Regions from separate parts of the Micromonospora sp. HM134 genome, predicted to be linked through region 3. Evidence: riboswitches for the same ligand, from Rfam matches in the RefSeq annotation. Region 3 holds a riboswitch; each other region holds the start of a gene.

Region 1 (3,200 bases), 2.1 Mb from region 3:
GTGACACCGGGCGGTCGGGTGCCCGCCGCCGTCGGGCCCCGGGCGCCCCCGGCGGGCTGAACCCTGCGGGGCCACCCGCCCCACCACCACAGCCACGATCTCGTCCCCGTACCGGCCGGACGCTGCCCACAACGGTCCCGCCCCGGTACGGCCCCGACCCGCCACATTCCGCCCGCGAGGTGCCGACCCGTGAACACCGTGCTCTCCCAGTTCCTGACCGGGGTGCCGACCGCCACCGCGATCTGGTCCCTGCTGCTCGTCCTCGCGCTGACCGGCCTCGCCGTCCTGGTCGCCCGCCCCGAGCGGGACCAGGCGACCGACGTGACCGCCGTCGTGCCGCCGCCGGACGCCCCACCCCCGGTCGCCGACCTGCGCCGCTACGCCGAAGAGGTGGCCGTCGCCGCCGCCGGGGCCGCCCAGACCGCCCGCCGTCACCGGGCCGCCTGGCTGGCCGCCCAGGACACCCTCGACCGGGCCTGGCAGGAGTACGACGAGGCGGAGACGGCGGCCCGGCGGTTCACCGGCGCGGGGGCGCTGCCCAGCCCGCGTACCCCCCGGACGCCGGCCGAGTACGCGGGCCGGGAGCGGTGGCTGCACCAGGAGGCGGTGGCGGCGCACTGGCGGGGCGAGCTGTCGGTGGAACGGCTGCGGGACGTCTTCGCGCACCGCGACGGCTGGGACCCGCGCCGGCACCCCGTCGAGCACGAGGTGATGCTCGCCCGCGCAATCCGGGAGGACCGGCGTGCGGCGTACCGGGCGGCGGCCTGGCGGGAACGCGTCGCGTGGCGGGACGCCGAGCTGGCCGCCGAGGCCGCCCGGTCCCTGGCCGCCGAGGCGTACGCGGCGACGCAGCGGGTGCGGCCGGGCCGGGTGCCGCTGCCCCGTACCGCGACGTCGGCGGCGACCCGCCCGACCCCGGCCACCCGCTGGCACCCGGCCCGGGTCGGCTGACCACCCCGGGACCGCCGCTCCCGGGCCTCACGAGGCTCGGATCCCGCTGGGCCTGCCCCGGCCCGGGATGATCGACACAATGACGCGTAAGTGGCGGTGTCCGCCTCGCGTTGACCCCGCGACTTCGACCCCGTTGCGGGCGGTGGTCCTGCCCCGGGCCCAGGGCCGCGCGGGCCGGGGGTCGAATTGTTATTCAGCCCGGTGTGGGGGGCGTCACGGCACGGGGGAATCGGACAGTCGGTCACAGGCGGTCACATCGACCCCGATGATCATCGGAGGTTGTGGTCGGGTCGTCCGGTTGTCGCCCCGCCGGGGTCCGACGAAGCTTCGTCCCCGGGGCTGGCCCTCGCTGCCCGAGTGCCCCGGAAAGAAGTCAGCCCGACGATGTTTGCGCAGGTCACAGGGCTTGGCGGGAGGGAAGGGCGACCAGTAGTGTCGCTGCGGTCCGGTGCGGTTTCCGATCGCAGGAGGCGACGCCGCGCCGACCCGCTCAATCGTGCGAGTCACGAACCGGGGACCCATGTGCACCACCTGGGGTGAATCTCCGGGCCACGGCCCGGGGTAGGGCGATCTTCCCGCCCGAATCCGTCAGCTAACCCGGTCGGCGGCAGCGGAAGGAGTTCCATCCTCGTGCAGCATGACCCCACCCCCTCGGTAATCCCTCCACCTCGGTGCCGGGGTGCCGCCGGAGCGTCGCGCCTGACGCGCTGACCGGCCGTCCACCCCGCCGCCCGACCCCGTTCGGGCGACCGCCGATCCGTCCGGCTCCCGTCGGGCGGTCCCTGCCGAACGAGCGGCTGAACACCCGATCCGCGCGTGGCGTACCCGCCGCGTGCCGGTCCGGCGTGCCCGGCCGCCTCGCCCCGTGGAGGAACACCCCGTGAAACACCACATGAAGCGACAGCTCCGCCGACTGGGCGCCCAGCGCCCGTACCGGATGGTCGTCGGCTCGGCGGCGGTCCTCGTCCTGGCCGCCGGCGGCACCGCCCTGGCCGCCGGGGTCGACGACGCCCCGACCGAACAGCAGCGCGCCACCGCCGTGACCGAGACCGCCCCCCGCCTCGACGACGTCGCCAGCCGCGCCCAGGCCCGGGTGGCCACCCCCGCGCCGGCCAGCCCGTCGGCCACTCCCTCGACCAGCCCGTCGGCGAGCCCCACCCCGTCGCCGCGCGTCACCCGGGCCAAGGCCCGGGCCACCGCCGACCCGGACCTGACCCGCAAGGCGGCCCCGAAGCCGCCGTCGTCGAAGGTCCTGCGCTACGACTACCAGGCCCAGATCACCTACTACTACTGCGGCCCGGCGGCGGTGCGCAACGCGCTCAGCGCGGCCGGCATCGAGCGCGGCCAGGACGACCTCGCCGCCGCGTTGGGCACCACCGAGATGGGCACCAACTCGGCCGAGGACACCACCCGGGTGCTCAACGCCGTGGTCAAGGGCGACCCGTACCGGACCCGGATGTTCGCCGGTACCCCGAGCGACGCGCAGGTCGAGCGGCTGCGGGCCGACGTGGTCGCGGCGGTCACCGACCAGCGGGCCGTGGTCGCGAACGTGGCCGGGGACGCCACCGACCTCGACGGCGGCTGGCACTCCTTCCCCGGCGGCCACTACGTCGCCGCCGTGGGCTACCGGGACAACGGCCGTACCGTGCGGATCGCCGACTCGGCCGACCCGTCCCTGCCGGCCTACTGGGTCAGTGTGACCACCCTGGCGAACTGGATCGCCACCCGGGGCTACTCCGCCTGACCGACCCACCCCACCCGCCCCGGCCGCCCCGATCACGGGTGGCCGGGGCGGCGCGCGTCATGGGGCCCGATACAGCGGAGTCGGATACCGCAACATCGGCCCCACCGCATCGACCGCCGCCGGGTCAGGCCCGGGGGGAGAAGACCGTCGCGCCCCGGGGCGTCGGCGGGGTCCAGGCCGGCTCCAGCTCCCGGCGGGCGGCGTCGAGGAAACCGTCGGCGTACGCGTCGGCGGGGAAGTCGCCCAGGTAGCGGCGGCGGGTGTCCCACCGGGCCGCCGCCAGCGGATCGGTGTCCAGCAGACCGGTCAGCACCTCGTCGAGGTTGGCCATGTCCCGGCGCAGCACGTAACCGGAGCGGGCCAGCGGGAACCGGTCCAGGAACTCGTCGCCGTCGACGCCCAGGTCGGTCACCGCGTACGGCTTGCCCGAGTAGAGGTAGTCGGAGATGACCCCGGAGACGTCGGAGACCAGCGCGTCGGAGCGGTTGACGCACTCGGTCAGGCT
Region 2 (3,200 bases), 1.9 Mb from region 3:
AGCCGGTTCGTGCACCGGCAGCTCTGGGTGACCGGCCTGCTCGGTCTCTTCGGTGCCCCGGAGCCGTACTTCGCCGGTGCCGCCACCCCGGAGGTGCTGCCCGGCGCCTGACCGGGTCACCGTCGGCTTCCGTGCCGTCCGGCCAGGGACGTTGCCAGTCCGTCCCCGGTGCGGCACGATCGTGCGACCGACGACGGTCAGGAGGCCCGGTGGTCCGGCGGGAGAGCTTCAGCTACACGGTGCAGGCGCGCTGCTCACCGGCGGACGCGATGGCGCTGCTGAGCGACCTGTCCCGGCAGGAGGAGCTGCATCCGCTGATCGTCCGGGTGCGCCGGCTGCCCGCCCGGCCGGGTGCCCTGGCCAGCTACGCGATCACCGACCGGCTGGAGCTGGGGCCGCTGCGGTTCCCCGTCACCTACCAGGCCGACGTCCTGCTGGCCGGCGACGACGAGATCGTGACGGTGGCCCGCCAGCAGCCCGGCACCACCGTACGCAACCACACCCGGCTGCGGATGGAGGGTGACCTGCTGCGGATCGACGTGGAGATCACCCTCGCCGCACCGGCGCCGCTGTTCGGCTACGCCTTCCGGCAGGCCCGCGCCGCCCACCTGGGGCTGGCCAGCCGCCTCGGCGCGGTCCTGGACGGCCGGGCCGGCGACCCGCCCGCCGCCGGTTGACCACCACCGGGACCCGCCTGACGCTCGCGTCGGTGGCCCGCCCGGGTCTGACGGGCCACCGGGCGGGCTCAGATCATCGACAGGTGCACGTGGTTGGTGTGGTCGCTGGACGGGTCCCCGTTGCCCCCGCTGTACGCCTTCCACCCGCTGCTCGGCAGCCAGATCCGCTTGAACCAGATCACGTAGAGCACGCCGAGCCGGTCGGCGTTGCGGATGAAGTACGCGGCGAGGTTGTTGCCGTACGTCCGGTCGCCGCCACTGGCCACCCCGCCGAAGCCGTTCTTCTGGGCGGCGAAGTCGCACGCCCGGCCCTTGGGGTGTTCCCCGGAACCGCTGGGCCGGTAGCAGGAGACGTACCTGGTGAATCCGGCCGCCTTGGCCTGGTTCAGGGCATTGAGCGTACGCGGGGTGATGCAGCCGTTGGCCGGCGTCGGGTCGTTGACGCTGCACGACTCGGACGGCCAGGAGCCGTCGGAGTTGCGGGGTGCCCCCTTGGCGTTGCTGGTGGAGGTGCCGTCCGAGCTGCCGGAGTCGCGGGAGGTGGGGGCCGGCTTGTCGGCGGCGGCCACCGCCAACGCCCGTTCGGCCTGCTCCTTGCGCTTGCCCATGGTGGCGACCTGCTTGCGCTGTTCGGTGATCTCCCGGCTGACCGCGGCCCGGGTCCGGGTGGCCTGGTCCCGGGTCTCGATCATCGTGCGCAGTTCCTGGTCCTCCCGGGTGGCGACCGTCTCCAGCGCTGCCGCGCGGTCCAGGAAGCCGCTCGGGGTGTTGCTGTTGAGCAGGGCGGACATCGGTCCGAGCCGGCCGGTGCGGTAGGCCGCGCCGGCGATCTCGCCGACCTTGGCGGTCTGCGTGACCAACTGCGACTCGATGGTCTTGAGCTGCCCGTCGAGTTCCTGCTGGCGCTTGGTGGAACGCTCCAGGGCGGCCTTGGCCTCCAGCCAGCCCTTGCTGGCCGCGTCGAGCTGGTCGCGCAGCGCCGGGGTGCCGCCCTCGTCGTCGCCGGGGGCGGCGAGCCGGGTGGTGGGCGCGGCGACGGCCGGGGTGAACGGTGCGGCCGACACGCCCAGGGCCAGCGCCGTGACGACCGCGGCCAGCAGCCGCGTGGTGGTGCGTACGTGCATGCGGATGTCCTTCCGTCAGCCGCCGACCGGGTTAGCTGACGGGTTCGGGACGGAAGATCCCTACCGCTGACGCGGATGCACCCCAGGAACGTGGTTCCCCGGTTCGCCCGGGCGGGCGATTAGGCGGCGGCCTCCGCCTGGCGGAGGCCGGGGCCGAGCCTACCGGTACGCGTGTGACACCTGCCTACCTCGTGACTGAGGGTACGAGAGTGAATACCCTTAAAAGGTGCAAACGGCGCAAATTCCCATGATCTCTGTGCGGGAGTACCCGCAGTGGCTGACCGTCCGGGCCGGGGTGGGGGTCACCAGTGGGCGGGGCCGCAGGCACCGGGGGTCGCCCCGGGCTCGACCTGGAGGGTGGCGTGCTCGATGTGGAAGTCCTCCCGCAGGGCGCCCCGGGCAGCCGCCAGCACCGTGCCGACCTCGGCGTCACCGGCCAGGGTGAGGTGGGCCGAGGCGACGTCCATGCCCGAGGTGAGCGTCCAGACGTGCAGGTCGTGCACCTCGGCGACACCGGGCACGGCGGTCAGCCGGTCGTGCACGGCGGTCACCGGCAGGTGCTCCGGGGCGGCCTGCACCAGGATGCGTACCGCCGCCCGGCCGAGCCGCCAGGTGCGGGGCAGGATGAACACGCCGATCGCCACGGCGACCAGCGGGTCGGCCCACCACCAGCCGGTGCCGGCGATCAGCAGCGCCGCCACGATCACGCCGATCGAGCCGAGCAGGTCGCCCAGCACCTCCAGGTACGCCCCGCGCAGGTTGATGCTCTCCTGGGCGCCCTCCCGCAGCAGGCCGAACGCGACGATGTTGGCGAGCAGGCCGAGCACCGCCACCACCAGCATCGGGCCGGCCAGCACCTCGGGTGGCTCGCCGAACCGGCGGACCGCCTCGATCAGCACGTAGACCGCGACCCCGCTGAGCAGGACGGCGTTGGCCAGGGCGGCGAGCACCTCCAGCCGGTAGAGGCCGAAGGTGCGCTGCGGGTCCCGTGCGGCCCGCCGGGTGGCGGTGATCGCGGCCAGGGCCATCCCGATGCCGAGCACGTCGGTGAACATGTGCCCGGCGTCGGAGAGCAGGGCCAGTGAACCGGTGCCGAAGGCGGCGACCGCCTCGACCACCATGAGTACGGTGAGCAGCCCGAACGCCGCCCAGAGCCGACCCCGGTGCCGGTGCGCGGCGTTGCTCACCGTCGCGCTGTGGTCATGACCTGCGCCCACGTCCACACCTTCCGTCGCCGCTGCGGACCGGATCCAATCTATGCTCACATCGCTATGTATGCAAGTGACGGTCGGACGTTCGGCCAGGTAGGCCGGGTGCCGGTCGGTCAGCCGGTCGGTTCGACGGTGGTGAGGCGCTGGGTCGCCCGGGACAACGCCACGTAGAGCGTCCGTACCCCGGA
Region 3 (3,200 bases):
GCTTGGGCGAGTCGACCACGAAGCAGAACAGCCCGCCGTCGGTGACCAGCGGGCAGACCGGGTGCACCCGGGGCCCGCCGTCGGCGCGGACGGTGGCCAGGTAGCCGAAACCCGACCCGTACTGCTGGAGAAGAAGGCGGATCCCGTCGGCGAGTCGGGGCTCGTCGGCGGCGAATGCGGACCAGGATGCCATGCCGTCATTCTATCGAACAGGCGTTCGAAAGACAGTCCGACACGCAGGTCGAACGGCCCGACGTACGCCTCGGAGGCGGCGACGACGCCGGCCGGTGGGGCGGCCCGGTGGGCGGGTCCGGCCGGGGCGCTGGATATGGTGTCCCGATGCTGCTCTCCGACCGGGACCTCGTCTCCGAGATCAAGGCGGGCGCGCTGGCGCTGGAGCCGTTCGAGCCGAGTCTGGTGCAGCCGTCCAGCATCGACGTGCGCCTCGACAAGCTGTTCCGGGTGTTCAACAACCACCTCTACACCCACATCGACCCGGCGGTGCAGCAGGACGACCTGACGTCGATGGTCGAGGTGCCGGCGGGCGAGCCGTTCGTGCTGCACCCGGGCGAGTTCGTGCTCGCCTCCACGCTTGAGGTCATCTCGCTCGGCGACCAACTCGCCGGCCGGTTGGAGGGCAAGTCGAGCCTGGGCCGGCTGGGACTGCTCACCCACTCGACCGCCGGTTTCATCGACCCGGGCTTCTCCGGCCACGTCACGCTGGAGCTGTCGAACGTGGCCAACCTGCCGATCACCCTCTGGCCGGGCATGAAGATCGGTCAGCTCTGCATCTTCCGGCTCTCCTCGCCGGCCGAGCACCCGTACGGCTCCGCCGTGTACGGGTCGCGCTACCAGGGCCAGCGGGGGCCGACCCCCAGCCGCTCCTGGCAGAACTGGCGTACCTGGCCCATCCGCTGACGTGGCGTGCCGCGTCCGGGCCCCTGGCCGGGGCCCGGACGCGGTGGCTCAGCCGGGCCGGCCGTAGCTGTTGACCGGTCCGTCGTCGACCCGCTTCATCGTGATCGGCTTGCCGGCCTGGGACGCGTGCACGACCCAGCCGTCCCCGACGTACATCCCGACGTGGTGCAGGTCGGAGTAGTAGAAGACCAGGTCGCCGGGGCGCAGGTCGGCCCGGCTAACCCGGTCGGTGACCTGGCGCTGCTGCCGGGCGTTGTGCGGCAACGACACCCCGGCCTTCGCCCAGGCCGCCATGGTCAGCCCGGAACAGTCGTAGTTGTCCGGGCCGGCCGCGCCCCACACGTACAGCTTGCCGATCTGGGCGCAGGCGAACTTGACCGCCGTACCGGCCGGACCACCGGGGTAGCCGGCGGGGCACGGGGCCGGGCGCAGCTTGCCACCGCCGCCGTTGCCGTAGACCTTCAGCCGCAGTTTCTGCAACCTGTCGATCTCGGTGTTGATCTGCTTCTTGCGGGCCGCGAGCTGCGCTTCGGTACGGGTGAGCTGGGCGACCATCTCGTCCAGCGGCGCCTTGGTCGCGGCGAGTTCGTCGCGTAGTTGGGCGACCTCCCGCACCTCGCGCTGCTGGCGGCTGGCGAACCGGTCCAGCAGCCCCAGCTGCTCGACCACCTGGCTCGGGCTGCGGCTGCCCAGCAGGGCGTTGACGGTGGACACGTTCTCGCCCTTGTACGCCTGCACGGCGAGGCCGCTGACCTGGTTCATCGCCTGGTCGACGCGGCGTTGCAGGGGGGCGATGCGCTTACCGAGCGCGTCGGCCTGCCGGCGCTTGGCGGCGAGGTCGGTGCGGGTGGCGTTGTGCTGTTCGATGAGTGGTTCGAGCTTGTTCCAGTCCTGGTCGATCTGCCGTTCGATCTCGGCGACCGAGGGGTCGGCGTGCGCCGCCGTGGGGCCACCGGTCAACACGACAGCGGCAGCGGCCAGGGTGGCGAGGGTGGTGGTGAAGCGGGACCAGCGTGGGCGCGGCACCGTCGTGTTCCGGGCGACCTGGGTCGTCCGGTGCGACGGTGGCCGCGGGGCATGGTGTGCCACCGGGCTCCGGGCTCCTTCTTCCTCGACCGCCTACCGGGTTAGCTGACGGGTTCGGGCGGGAAGGGAGCGCCCTACCGCGGTGGTCGCGGATTCACCCCGGCGTACCTGGGTCCCCGGCTCGCCCGGAGGCGACTCGGCGGTGCCGGTCGACGCCACCCCGGGTGGGGCGGACCTGGTGCCGACCGACGATTGACCAGAGTAGAGACGGTCGTTATCGATCCGCAACCCGCCGGGCCGGCACACTACGTGACCGGAAAACACGCAACCCCCGGCCCATCGGGCCGGGGGTTGGCGTATGCGCTGGTCAGGGTCGGCGGAAGCCGGCCACCGGCATGTAGTTGATGCTGGTCACCTGGACCGGCTTACCGGTCCGGGGCGCGTGCACCATCATGTCGTTGCCCAGGTAGAGCCCGACGTGGTGCAGGTCGCTGAAGAAGAACACCAGGTCGCCGGGGCGGGCCTCGGAGCGCGGGATGGCCTTGCCCTCGTTCCACTGCGCACCGGTGAAGTGGGTCAGCGAGATGCCGGCCGCCTTGTACGCGAACTGGGTGAGCCCGGAGCAGTCGAACGAGTTCGGCCCGGTGGCACCCCAGACGTACGGGTCACCGACCTGCGCGCAGGCGGTCGCGATCGCGGTCCGGGCGGCGGAGCTGACCACACCGTTGATCGTGGGGCAGCCGTTCACCTTCACCGTGGTCTTCGGCATCGCCGCCTGCAACCGCTTGATCTCGGCGTTGATCTGCTTCTTCTTGGCCGCGAGTTCCTTCTCCTGCTTCACCTCGGCGGCGATCAGCGTGTCGAGCTTCTGCTTCTCGGCGTCGTACTTGCGGCGCACCACGAGCACGGCCTCGACCTCCCGGCGCTGCTCGGCGGCGAGCCGGTCCAGGATGGTCAGCTGCGCGGCGAGAGTGCCCGGCTTGGTGGTGGTGAGCAGCGCGCTCAGCTCCTGCGAGGGGCCGGACTTGTAGTAGCGGGAGGCGAGGTCGCCTACCCGGCCCAGGGCGAGTTCGCTCTGCAGGGCCAGCGGCTCGATCTTCTTCTGGAGGTCGGCGGCCTTCTTGCGGTTGACCTTCAGCTGCTCCTGGACTTTGTGGTGGCTCTCGATGGTCGGTTCGATCTGCTCCCACTGCTTGTCGAGGGCCGCCTCGATCTCCTCGGGCGACGGCGCGGCGTGGGCCGGCACGGCGAGCATC
Region 4 (3,200 bases), 490 kb from region 3:
CGGGGGCGCCGACGGTGGCGGTCGGCGACGAGGTGGTGCTCGTCGCGTTGGCCGACCCGAGCGATCCGTCGGTGAGCAGCTACCACATCGCCGAGCACCAGCGGGGCATGCCGCTGCTCTGGCTGGTCGCCCTGTTCGCGGCGGCGATCGTGGCGTTCGGCCGGTTGCGCGGGCTGGCCGCCCTGGCCGGCCTCGGGGCCAGCTTCGCCATCCTGCTGACCTTCGTGGTGCCGGGCATCTCCGCCGGGGGCGCGCCGCTGCCGATCGCGGTCACCGGCGCCGCGCTGATCATGTTCGTGGTGCTGTACCTGACCCACGGGATCACCGCGCAGACCTCGGTGGCGGTGCTGGGCACGCTGGGCAGCCTGGTGCTGACCGGCGTCCTGGGCACGCTGGCCACCGCCGCCACCCACCTGACCGGGTACGGCAGCGAGGAGGCCACCACGCTGTCGATGTACCAACGCGACGTGGACCTGCACGGCCTGCTGCTGGCCGGGATCATCATCGGGTCGCTCGGGGTCCTGGACGACGTCACGGTCACCCAGTCGGCCACCGTCACCGAACTGGCGCACGCCAACCCGGGGCTGTCCCGGTTGCAGCTCTACCGGGCGGCCACCCGGGTCGGCCGGGCGCACATCGCGTCCACGGTCAACACGATCGTGCTGGCGTACGCGGGCGCGTCGCTGCCGCTGCTGCTCCTGCTCACCGCCGACAGCCGCCCGGTGGGCCAGATCCTCACCAGCGAGTTCCTGGCCCAGGAGATCGTCCGCAGCGCGGTGGCGACCCTCGGGCTGGTGGCGGCGGTGCCGCTGACCACGGGGTTGGCCGCGCTGGTGGTGACCGCCGGGCGGGGGCCGGCCGACGCCGGTACGGTCGGACCGCCGCCCACCCCACGTCCCGCCCCCGACCGTGCCGAGGCGCTGGAGGCGTTGAGCGCGCCCCGGCACGGTGAACCGTCCACCCCGGCCCCCGCACGGTGGCCAGACCCGGAAAGGAGCACGGACGCCGCATGGTGACACTGCGCTGCGTGACCGGAGGCGAGGTCGCGGCTGTCGGCCGCGTCACTGATTACCCCTCGCTATCGGGAAAATACGCATTTGGTCGGGTTGCGGGCGTAGATCCCCGGTACGACTCTCGGGTAACCTCGCTGCCGGTCACCGCCGAAGGCGCCCACCGGCGCCAGCGGTGCCACCGCCCAATCGCCGTACGGCGAGCCGGGGAACCGAGCACCCGGGGTGAATCCGCGCCAGCGGTAGGGGCCACTTCCGTCCCGAACCCGTCAGCTAACCCGGTCGGCGGTCGACGGAAGGGAAAACTGTGACGGCACCCCTACGCCGCTGGCTGACGCCGGCAGTGGCCGTACTCGCCGCCCTGGCGATCGTCGCCGGACCGGCCGCCGCCCCCGCGACGGCCGCGCCCAACGCGCCCACCCCCTCGGGGCACGAGGAGGACGACGAGCCGAAGCTCCTCACCGACGTCATCGAGGCCACCAACCGGGAGTACTCGGCGGCGAAGAACCGGCTGGAGAAGTCCAAGAAGCGTCAGCTCCAGCTCGCCATCGAGGTGGAGAAGGCGGAGCAGGAACTGGCCGCGCTGGCCCCCCAGGTCACCGAGATCGCCGCCCAGTCGTACCGGACGGGTCGGGTCGGCGCGGTCGCCGCGCTGCTGGAGAGCGACGCGCCGGACGCCTTCGTCCGCCGGGCCGCCGCCCTGGACGAGCTGAACATGGTCAACGCCGGCAAGCTGGCCGAGGTCAACGAGGCCAAGAGCCGGGCCGAGAACGCCAAGCTCGCCCTCGACGCCGAGGTACGCGAGCAGCAGAAGCAGACCAACCTGATGGCCAAGAAGAAGACCGAGGCCGACAAGGCGCTGGCCCTCGTCGGCGGCCGGGGCTTCACCGGTGGCCTGGTCGACGCGACGTCCCCGGTGGCCCGCATCGCCCCCGGCCAGACCGCCAACGGCGAGTGGCGCGGCGAGTCGTGCAGCGAGAACGACCCGACCACGTCCGGCTGCGTCACGCCGCGCACGCTGCACATGTACAAGGAGGTCAAGCGGGCCGGCTTCAACCGGTTCGTCGGCTGCTACCGCCCCGGTGGGCCGTGGGAGCACCCCAAGGGCAAGGCGTGCGACTGGTCGTTGCAGAAGAGCGGGTTCAGCCCGTGGCACAACAACGACACCCGGATGTACGGCAACAACCTCGCCGCGTTCCTGATCCGCAACTCGGACCGGCTGGGCATCTACTACGTGATCTGGAACCGGCAGATCTGGTTCCCGGCCAACGGCTGGAGTTCGTACTCGGGGCCGTCCAACCACACCGACCACGTGCACGTGTCTCTGCTGTAGCGGGGTGATCAGCCTCATCGGGGCCGATGATGCGGTGTCCGGCGTCCCGGATCCGCATCATCGACCCCAGTGGGGTCAGCGAGCGACGACGAAGGCCGCCCGGCTGGACCGGGCGGCCTTCGTCGTGCGTGGGGCGGCTCAGCCGGGGACGGCCGCCGGCTCGCCCGCCGGGGCGGGGTCGACACCCGTCGGCGCGGCGGGCCCGGGCACCGCGACGGCGGACGCCTGGGCGGTGGGTTCCTCGGCCGGGGCCACCTGGTGGACCTCACCGGCGGCGAGCCGGTAGGACATGCCGACCACCGCGCACCGGCCGGCCGCCACCTCGGCGGCGATCACCGGGGAGTTGCCGAGCAGCACCTCGACGGTCTGCGCGATGTGGATGTCGACGATCCCGTCGATGTCGTGCACCCCCTGCTGGGCCGCGCGACGCAGGCTCGGCCCGACGGCGGCGACGACCGAGTAGAGGTGCCCCGGGGGCTGGGTGCCGGTACGGGCCGTGTCCCGGGCCGCCTGCACGGCACCGCAGGAGTCGTGCCCGAGGACCACCACCAGCGGGGTGCCGAGCACCGTCACCGCGTACTCGACGCTGCCGAGCACCTCGGGCCCGGCGGTGTGCCCGGCGGTCCGGACCACGAAGAGGTCACCGAGACCCCGGTCAAAGATGATCTCGGCGGCGAGCCGGGAGTCGGAGCAGCCGACGATGACGGCGAAGGGATGCTGGCCGTCGGCGACGGCGGTGCGGTGCCCGGCGTCCTGGTTGGGATGGCGGGGTGCCCCGGCGACGAAACGCCGGTTGCCGGCCTGCAACTCGGCCAGCGCCTGGGTCGGAGTGATCGGGGCCATTGCCTCACCTCGGT

Evidence for each region. A riboswitch is a leader RNA that binds a small molecule or an ion and turns the genes downstream of it on or off. The one in region 3 is predicted to bind cyclic di-AMP.
Region 1: it holds a riboswitch for cyclic di-AMP, as region 3 does, so the genes downstream of both, FJK98_RS09755 (C39 family peptidase) here and FJK98_RS00455 (NlpC/P60 family protein) in region 3, are expected to answer to the same signal.
Region 2: it holds a riboswitch for cyclic di-AMP, as region 3 does, so the genes downstream of both, FJK98_RS25045 (hypothetical protein) here and FJK98_RS00455 (NlpC/P60 family protein) in region 3, are expected to answer to the same signal.
Region 4: it holds a riboswitch for cyclic di-AMP, as region 3 does, so the genes downstream of both, FJK98_RS03005 (hypothetical protein) here and FJK98_RS00455 (NlpC/P60 family protein) in region 3, are expected to answer to the same signal.

The regions. Positions count from the first base shown of each region.
Region 1 is NZ_CP041061.1:2,184,319-2,187,518, forward strand. Features, by position in the region: gene FJK98_RS09745 (hypothetical protein) at 1-60, shown strand, start outside; gene FJK98_RS09750 (hypothetical protein) at 190-951, shown strand; cyclic di-AMP (ydaO/yuaA leader) riboswitch at 1,429-1,573, shown strand; gene FJK98_RS09755 (C39 family peptidase) at 1,844-2,695, shown strand; gene FJK98_RS09760 (CDP-glycerol glycerophosphotransferase family protein) at 2,820-3,200, opposite strand, start outside.
Region 2 is NZ_CP041061.1:5,802,497-5,805,696, reverse strand. Features, by position in the region: gene FJK98_RS25055 (STAS domain-containing protein) at 1-111, shown strand, start outside; gene FJK98_RS25050 (SRPBCC family protein) at 210-677, shown strand; gene FJK98_RS25045 (hypothetical protein) at 746-1,801, opposite strand; cyclic di-AMP (ydaO/yuaA leader) riboswitch at 1,806-1,937, opposite strand; gene FJK98_RS25040 (cation diffusion facilitator family transporter) at 2,104-3,018, opposite strand; gene FJK98_RS25035 (AAA family ATPase) at 3,126-3,200, opposite strand, start outside.
Region 3 is NZ_CP041061.1:90,437-93,636, reverse strand. Features, by position in the region: gene FJK98_RS00465 (pyridoxamine 5'-phosphate oxidase family protein) at 1-193, opposite strand, end outside; gene dcd (dCTP deaminase) at 340-918, shown strand; gene FJK98_RS00455 (NlpC/P60 family protein) at 967-2,007, opposite strand; cyclic di-AMP (ydaO/yuaA leader) riboswitch at 2,020-2,156, opposite strand; gene FJK98_RS00450 (NlpC/P60 family protein) at 2,312-3,200, opposite strand, start outside.
Region 4 is NZ_CP041061.1:585,141-588,340, reverse strand. Features, by position in the region: gene FJK98_RS03010 (YibE/F family protein) at 1-1,016, shown strand, start outside; cyclic di-AMP (ydaO/yuaA leader) riboswitch at 1,183-1,314, shown strand; gene FJK98_RS03005 (hypothetical protein) at 1,318-2,343, shown strand; gene FJK98_RS03000 (carbonic anhydrase) at 2,482-3,186, opposite strand.